DNA from 2 places in the Solibacillus sp. FSL K6-1523 genome. Region 1 is predicted to be linked to the other one. Evidence: a T-box and tRNA genes for the amino acid it is inferred to sense, from the RefSeq annotation. Region 1 holds a T-box; the other holds one or more tRNA genes.

Region 1 (4,206 bases):
CACGTCCGCTTTATAGCCATCATTAATGAAGACCATCATTTGTGAAATTGCTGTATTGAAACGGATACCTTCATAGTTTTCCGTCACTTTTTTCACTGTTTGGTGATACACTTTTTCTAAAGTTTTATCATCTGAAACTTGCACTTTTTCCGTTAATTGACCTTCTTCTGTTATGAATAAACGCCAAATACGATCTAAGAAACGACGCGCTCCATCTAAACCATTTGTGCTCCATGCAATAGAAGCTTCTAATGGACCCATGAACATTTCGTATAAACGTAATGTATCAGCACCATGTGATTCAATAATATCATCTGGGTTGACAACATTTCCTAATGATTTAGACATTTTGACATTACCTTCACCTAGGATCATCCCTTGGTTAAATAACTTTTGGAATGGTTCCTTCGTGTGTACAATGCCTAAATCGTACAGCACTTTATGCCAGAAGCGTGCGTATAGTAAGTGAAGTACCGCATGTTCCGCACCACCGATATAAATATCAACTGGTAACCAACGTTTGATTAATTCTGGATCTGCTAATGCCTCATCATTTGTTGGATCAATATAGCGTAAGAAGTACCATGAAGAACCTGCCCATTGTGGCATTGTGTTCGTTTCACGACGACCTTTTAAGCCTGTTTCTGGGTGTACTACATTTACCCACTCATCAATATTGGCAAGTGGCGATTCACCTGTACCTGAAGGACGGATATTTTCTGTTTTCGGTAATTCTAATGGCAATTGATCAACAGGAATCGTTGTCATTGTGCCATCTTCCCAATGAATTACTGGAATTGGCTCACCCCAATAACGTTGACGAGAGAATAACCAGTCACGTAAACGGTACGTAATTTTCTTTTCACCGACACCATTTTCTACTAACCAATCAATTGCTTTTGTAATACCGTCTTCTTTATTTAAACCGTCTAGGAAATCAGAATTGATATGTGCACCGTCACCAGTGAACGCTTCTGTTTCAATGTTGCCACCATCTAAAACAGCAACAATGTCTAAGCCAAATTCTTTAGCAAATTCATAGTCGCGCTCATCATGTGCTGGAACCGCCATAATTGCACCAGTACCGTAAGTAGCTAACACATAGTCAGCAATCCAAATTGGTACTTGCTTGCCGTTAATTGGATTCACTGCATATGCACCCGTGAACACACCTGTTTTTTCTTTTGCTAAATCTGTACGCTCTAAATCAGATTTTAAAGAAACTTTTTCTAAATATGCTTCTACCGCAGCTTTTTGATCAGCTGACGTAATTTCAGCTACTAATTTATGCTCTGGTGCCAGTACGCAGTAAGTTGCACCGAATAATGTGTCTGGACGCGTTGTAAATACTTCGAAATCTTTGTCTGTGCCTGCAATTGTGAATTTCACTTGTGCGCCTTCAGAGCGGCCAATCCAGTTACGTTGCATATCTTTAATTGATTCAGGCCAATCAACATCCACAAGATCATCAATTAAACGGTCCGCATATTTTGTAATACGTAACACCCATTGACGCATTGGACGACGCACTACTGGGTGACTACCGCGTTCAGAAAGACCATCAATTACTTCCTCATTGGCAAGTACTGTTCCAAGTGCTTCACACCAGTTAACAGCTACTTCATCCACATAAGCTAAATCCATTTCCACTAATTTTGTGAAAATCCATTGTGTCCATTTATAGTAGGAAGGGTCCGTCGTATTAATTTCACGATCCCAATCATAAGAAAAGCCAAGCTCTTGGATTTGACGCTTGAATGTTGCGATGTTTTTCGCTGTAAATTCAGCAGGGTCATTTCCTGTATCTAGTGCATATTGCTCTGCTGGTAAACCAAATGCATCCCAGCCCATTGGATGCAGGACATTATAGCCTTGCATACGTTTAAAACGTGAAAGAATATCTGTTGCTGTATACCCTTCAGGATGTCCTACGTGTAGACCTGCACCTGATGGGTACGGGAACATATCCAGTGCATAAAACTTTGGTTTATCCCCTTCATTTTCCGTTTTAAACGTTTTGTTGTCGGCCCAATATTTCTGCCATTTCTTTTCGACTTGTTGATGATTAAAGCTCACGAAAATTCCTCCTCTATTTTGCGATTGCTGTGATTAGAAAGTTATTTCTTGTACGAGATTGCGCAAGGTTCTATACTTTCTTATGTGATTTCCCTTAAAAATGTATACATAGCTCGTTAATAATCCAAGTTGAATTTGCAGAATATTTGAAAAACAAAAAAATCCCGCCCCATTCTTATAAAAGAAGGGACGAGAGTTATTATATACTCCCGCGGTACCACCCACATTAGTGACACTGCACTCAGCTTGACTTCTTAACGCGAATACACGGCTTTTAGTTACTATTCGTTCACCAAAGCTAACTCAAAGGCGAGTTCGACTTACTACCTACTAGCTTTCACCAACCGCTAGCTCTCTACAAGGAAGAACCGTCTACTATTCCTTATCACAGTCATTTTTATTATTCCATTCATTTTATCGGATTGTAGCCAAAAGCACAAGTGGTTGTTTGTTATTCACCGATAATTCCGACATCTCAGGGACCCCTTTATCAAAATACCTTCGTTTTCAGTCCTCGGTCAAATAATAAACAAGGTATAATTGCTACAATCAATATAACCGATAAAATAAGCATTAATACTTGCATTCCGTATAAATCAACCATTATTCCACCAAATAACGGACCAATCATTCTTCCTACCGTTGTTGCACTGTTCACTAACCCTTGATAAAACCCTTCTTGTCCAGGTGGCGCCATTTTATTAGCAAGCATCGGGATAACTGGTGAGAAAAATACTTCTCCTAAAGTCAAAATGACCATTGCTGCGGCAAACATTTTAAAGTCTCCTGCAAAATATACGACGAAAAATGAAACAGACATTAATGCTAAACCAAGTACAAGCTGATGTTTAATTTTCTTTTCCCAGCGCGTCACAAGCGGTTTAATAATTGGTTGAACTGCTACAATCATAAAGCCGTTCAATGTCCATAATAAACTGTATTGCGACAAACTCATGCCTAGAGATTGCGTATAAGATGAAATCGTTGCACTCCATTGTGAATAAGAAAGCCAGCATAATACCAATGAAACACTTAAAATAGTTAATGCAATAAGAGGTGCCTTCGCTTTTGGTTCATTCATTTCTGAAGATACTTTTTTCGTTGTTACTTTTGCCGAATCAAAGCGCTTAAATGTAAAGATGACAATCAAGAAAAACACGATGTAAGAAACTAAATTCGAAATAAATACCCATTCAAATTGAATATCTGCGATGAGCCCTGCAAGTGCTGGTCCAATCGCTACCCCTACATTATTTGCTAAAAAGATAGCATTGAACGATTTTCTGCCCCCTTCTGGCCAAGCACTCCCCGCAATAGCATAAAGTGCGGGAAAGACAATCCCCCCACTAAACCCGAGCATCGTTAAGAAAATAATATACTGCGGCCATTCATGCCAAATCGTAAGTAAGGTAATTGAAATTAAATTGAAAACGACACCGATTAAAATTGTTTTATACCCGCCAAGCTTATCAAACAATATACCGCCTAATACATTACCAAACACACCTGCTAACGAATTGAGCATTAAAACAAAGCCTGCCATTGTTAACGTCTTTCCTAAATAATCATGTATATAAATACTATTTAATGGCCATAAAAATGAATTTCCGACGGTATTGACAAATGTTCCAATTATTAAAAGCCAAACTTGTTTTGGCATTCTCCCACCTCCAATACTTAGACTCGCAAAATATTAGTCTATGCTTGTTTTTTTAAATGCACAAGAAAAAAACCTTACGATAAAATTCGCAAGGCACCATTTTACTCTTACATTAAATTTGGTAAAAATAATATAATCTGAGGGAAGAATAGGAAGATAAATAAAACAATAAAATCTGTAACAATAAATGGGAAGGAGCCTTTTAATATTTCTGTATATTCGCTCCCCTTTACAGCTCCTTGTATCATAAATATACTGAGCCCAAATGGGGGTGTCACTAATGAAATTTCTGCTAAAAAAACGACGATTACACCAAACCAAATTGGATCAAACCCTAAATTGATAACTGCAGGTAAAATAATAGGGATCGTTAAAAACATAGCTGATAACATATCAATAAACATACCTAAAAAAATATACATCAAACATATTCCAAACATGACGAACATCGGATGGACATCAAGACCAGT
Region 2 (4,206 bases), 710 kb from region 1:
ACCACCGATGCGAGGAAAGTTTGTACTTGGTGTCGACCCGGCCTATCGAACGGGCTGTAAATTAGCAGTAGTCGATGAATTAGGGAAAATGATTGAGGTAGGTGTCATTTATCCACACACTACTTCAGATACAACAAAATCAAAGGTAGCAATAAAAAATATCTTAACAAAGTATCCGATTAGCATTATTGCAATTGGCAATGGGACAGCTTCACGTGAGACAGAGCAGTTTATTGCAGAGCTGTTGAAGGAAGTTACGCAGGATGTGGCATATGTCATCGTTAATGAAGCAGGGGCATCTGTTTATTCTGCTTCTGAAACAGCGCGTGCAGAGTTCCCAGATTTACAAGTAGAACAACGGAGTGCGGTATCGATTGCACGCCGATTACAAGATCCGCTATCTGAATTGGTGAAAATAGATCCGAAAGCTGTAGGTGTAGGGCAGTATCAACATGATGTTTCGCAAAAGCAATTAGCGGAATCCCTTTCGTTTATTGTGGAAACAGCAGTAAACCAAGTAGGAGTAGATGTAAACACAGCATCAGCTTCCCTTTTGCAGTATGTATCAGGATTATCGAAAACGGTTGCGGAAAATATAGTAACGATGCGCGGTGAAAATGGAAAGTTTACTTCCCGTGCTCAATTGAAGAAAATTCCACGCTTAGGTGCTAAAACGTACGAACAAGCAATTGGTTTTTTGCGTATTCCAGAAGCGAAAAATCCATTAGACGCAACAGGAATCCATCCGGAGAGTTATAAATTGGCTGAAGAAATTTTACAAGCAGCAAGCTTAACAAAAAAAGATGTAGGAACAGTAAAGGCTGAGCAGGCGATTAGTCAATTAGGATTATCAGCGTTAGGTGAAACATTACAAGTTGGGGAAGTCACATTGAAAGATATTGTAGGGACATTAATGAAGCCATCACGAGATCCCCGAGATGCCTTTCCGCAGCCGTTATTAAAAACGGATGTATTACAAATGAAGGATTTACAAGTTGGTATGGAATTACAAGGAACCGTTCGAAATGTTGTTGATTTTGGCGCATTTGTTGATATCGGCGTTAAACAAGATGGACTCGTTCATATTTCAAAATTACAAAAGGGACGAGTTAAGCACCCATTGGATGTAGTATCTTTAGGTGATATCGTGACTGTTTGGATTGAAAGTGTCGAAGTAAACAAAGGAAGAATATCGCTAACAATGCTTCCACCAGCACTTCAAGAGAGCATTTAAAAATCATCCAATTCATGAACGCATTAGTTCATGTTGGATTAAAGCTATAGCAGAGATTTTGTTTGAAACGTACTTGTACGTATAATTAAGTAATTTATTAATAAATGTTAATCACTTATAATGAAGGTGCACCGTATGATTCGGTGTACTTTTTATTATAATTTTTTGTGCATTTAAATAGAGAGCAATATCGATTAGAGTTTGTTAATGATTAAAGTGTAATTTTCTAATTGATTTGATATGGGGTGAGTATTTGACAGACGAACAAGTTCAAAAGATAGTTGAAGAACTTTCAATTCAACACTTTAACCGACCATTTATACACCAAGCTTATTTTAATAGCAGATTGAAAACGACAGGTGGAAGGTATTTATTGAATTCACATCATATTGAATTAAATAAAAAAATGTACGATCACTTCGGAATGGAGGAACTCCGAGGGATCATTTTACATGAACTTTGCCATTATCATTTGCATTTGTTAGGAAGAGGGTATAAACATCAAGATCCAGATTTTAAACAATTATTGAATCAAGTGGGGGCGCCACGTTTTTGTTCGAGGATTGAAGAGGTGAAGAAAAAAGCAGCATCAGCAGTTCATGTTTATCATTGTATCAATTGTAATCAGTTGTATAGAAGGAAACGAAAAATGGATGTTAAAAAGTATTGTTGTAGCATTTGTGGGGGAAGTATAGAGTTAGTATGTAATTGATTTTAATGAGTACATGATATCGCGATTCATTTTAGAAGTCTGCATATAGTTGTTCAAGTTGGAAATACTTTATGTAACTACTTTAAGGAGAGGTTTCCCACTTCTCGAATGGTGTGAGCATGTAATTTTATAAGCAATTTTAAAGTTTGAAAATAAATTTCAAAAAGGTGTTGACGAATCGATAAAAGGTGTCTATAATAATAAAAGTCGGCAAGGTAATAACGACGACAACATAAACGATATTCCGAAGTAGCTCAGTGGTAGAGCAACCGGCTGTTAACCGGTTGGTCGTAGGTTCGAGTCCTACCTTCGGAGCCATGGCCCGTTGGTCAAGCGGTTAAGACACCGCCCTTTCACGGCGGTAACACGGGTTCGAATCCCGTACGGGTCACCATTTTAATTTTAATAGAAGAGTTTGTTTTGGTCCCGTGGTGTAGCGGTTAACATGCCTGCCTGTCACGCAGGAGATCGCCGGTTCGATCCCGGTCGGGACCGCCATTTATTGGGGTATAGCCAAGCGGTAAGGCAACGGATTTTGATTCCGTCATGCCCTGGTTCGAATCCAGGTTCCCCAGCCATTTCCGAGCCATTAGCTCAGTTGGTAGAGCATCTGACTTTTAATCAGAGGGTCGCAGGTTCGAATCCTGCATGGCTCACCAGTTTTATATTGACATTTTCTCGCAAAGATGTATAATTAGAGAAGTTGATAATAAACGCGGTCGTGGCGGAATGGCAGACGCGCTAGGTTGAGGGCCTAGTGGGGGTAACCCCGTGGAGGTTCAAGTCCTCTCGTCCGCACCATAACAACAAATTTCATATGCGGGTGTAGTTTAGTGGTAAAACCTCAGCCTTCCAAGCTGATGATGAGAGTTCGATTCTCTTCACCCGCTCCAAAAAACTTTTAAAAAAATGTTGACACGAAAGAGAATGTGTCGTAAGATATATTGAGTGTCGCAAGAATGACATAATGAACCTTGAAAACTGAACAAGCAAACGTTAATGATTTAAACGTTTAAGTGATGAACTTAAACAAATTATAGATATCAACTTTATGTTGATACGCTAGCAAAGCAAATGAGCTTTCAAACTAACTTTTATGGAGAGTTTGATCCTGGCTCAGGACGAACGCTGGCGGCGTGCCTAATACATGCAAGTCGAGCGGACTTTCATTGGTGCTTGCACCTTTGAAAGTTAGCGGCGGACGGGTGAGTAACACGTGGGTAACCTACCCTGTAGATTGGGATAACTCCGGGAAACCGGGGCTAATACCGAATAACACTTTTGAACTCATGTTCGAATGTTAAAAGACGGTTTCGGCTGTCACTACAGGATGGGCCCGCGGCGCATTAGCTAGTTGGTGAGGTAACGGCTCACCAAGGCAACGATGCGTAGCCGACCTGAGAGGGTGATCGGCCACACTGGGACTGAGACACGGCCCAGACTCCTACGGGAGGCAGCAGTAGGGAATCTTCCACAATGGACGAAAGTCTGATGGAGCAACGCCGCGTGAGTGAAGAAGGATTTCGGTTCGTAAAACTCTGTTGCAAGGGAAGAACAAGTAGCGTAGTAACTGGCGCTACCTTGACGGTACCTTGTTAGAAAGCCACGGCTAACTACGTGCCAGCAGCCGCGGTAATACGTAGGTGGCAAGCGTTGTCCGGAATTATTGGGCGTAAAGCGCGCGCAGGTGGTTTCTTAAGTCTGATGTGAAAGCCCACGGCTCAACCGTGGAGGGTCATTGGAAACTGGGAAACTTGAGTGCAGAAGAGGATAGTGGAATTCCAAGTGTAGCGGTGAAATGCGTAGAGATTTGGAGGAACACCAGTGGCGAAGGCGACTATCTGGTCTGTAACTGACACTGAGGCGCGAAAGCGTGGGGAGCAAACAGGATTAGATACCCTGGTAGTCCACGCCGTAAACGATGAGTGCTAAGTGTTGGGGGGTTTCCGCCCCTCAGTGCTGCAGCTAACGCATTAAGCACTCCGCCTGGGGAGTACGGTCGCAAGACTGAAACTCAAAGGAATTGACGGGGGCCCGCACAAGCGGTGGAGCATGTGGTTTAATTCGAAGCAACGCGAAGAACCTTACCAGGTCTTGACATCCCATTGACCACTGTAGAGATACAGTTTTCCCTTCGGGGACAACGGTGACAGGTGGTGCATGGTTGTCGTCAGCTCGTGTCGTGAGATGTTGGGTTAAGTCCCGCAACGAGCGCAACCCTTATTCTTAGTTGCCATCATTTAGTTGGGCACTCTAAGGA

Evidence for each region. The T-box of region 1 lies ahead of leuS (leucine--tRNA ligase). A T-box ahead of a tRNA ligase gene usually reads a tRNA of that ligase, here a tRNA-Leu.
Region 2: it encodes a tRNA-Leu, which carries the amino acid that the T-box ahead of leuS (leucine--tRNA ligase) is inferred to sense. The anticodon was not compared.

Annotation. Positions count from the first base shown of each region.
Region 1 covers NZ_JBBOSU010000001.1:3,361,685-3,365,890, forward strand. The annotation lists gene leuS (leucine--tRNA ligase) at 1-2,076, opposite strand, end outside; T-box leader at 2,259-2,474, opposite strand; gene MHI10_RS16185 (MDR family MFS transporter) at 2,567-3,736, opposite strand; gene MHI10_RS16190 (TRAP transporter large permease) at 3,844-4,206, opposite strand, start outside.
Region 2 covers NZ_JBBOSU010000001.1:4,076,223-4,080,428, reverse strand. The annotation lists gene MHI10_RS19645 (Tex family protein) at 1-1,234, shown strand, start outside; gene MHI10_RS19640 (SprT family protein) at 1,488-1,946, shown strand; tRNA gene MHI10_RS19635 (tRNA-Asn) at 2,190-2,264, shown strand; tRNA gene MHI10_RS19630 (tRNA-Glu) at 2,266-2,340, shown strand; tRNA gene MHI10_RS19625 (tRNA-Asp) at 2,369-2,444, shown strand; tRNA gene MHI10_RS19620 (tRNA-Gln) at 2,450-2,524, shown strand; tRNA gene MHI10_RS19615 (tRNA-Lys) at 2,530-2,605, shown strand; tRNA gene MHI10_RS19610 (tRNA-Leu) at 2,662-2,747, shown strand; tRNA gene MHI10_RS19605 (tRNA-Gly) at 2,766-2,839, shown strand; rRNA gene MHI10_RS19600 (16S ribosomal RNA) at 3,040-4,206, shown strand, end outside.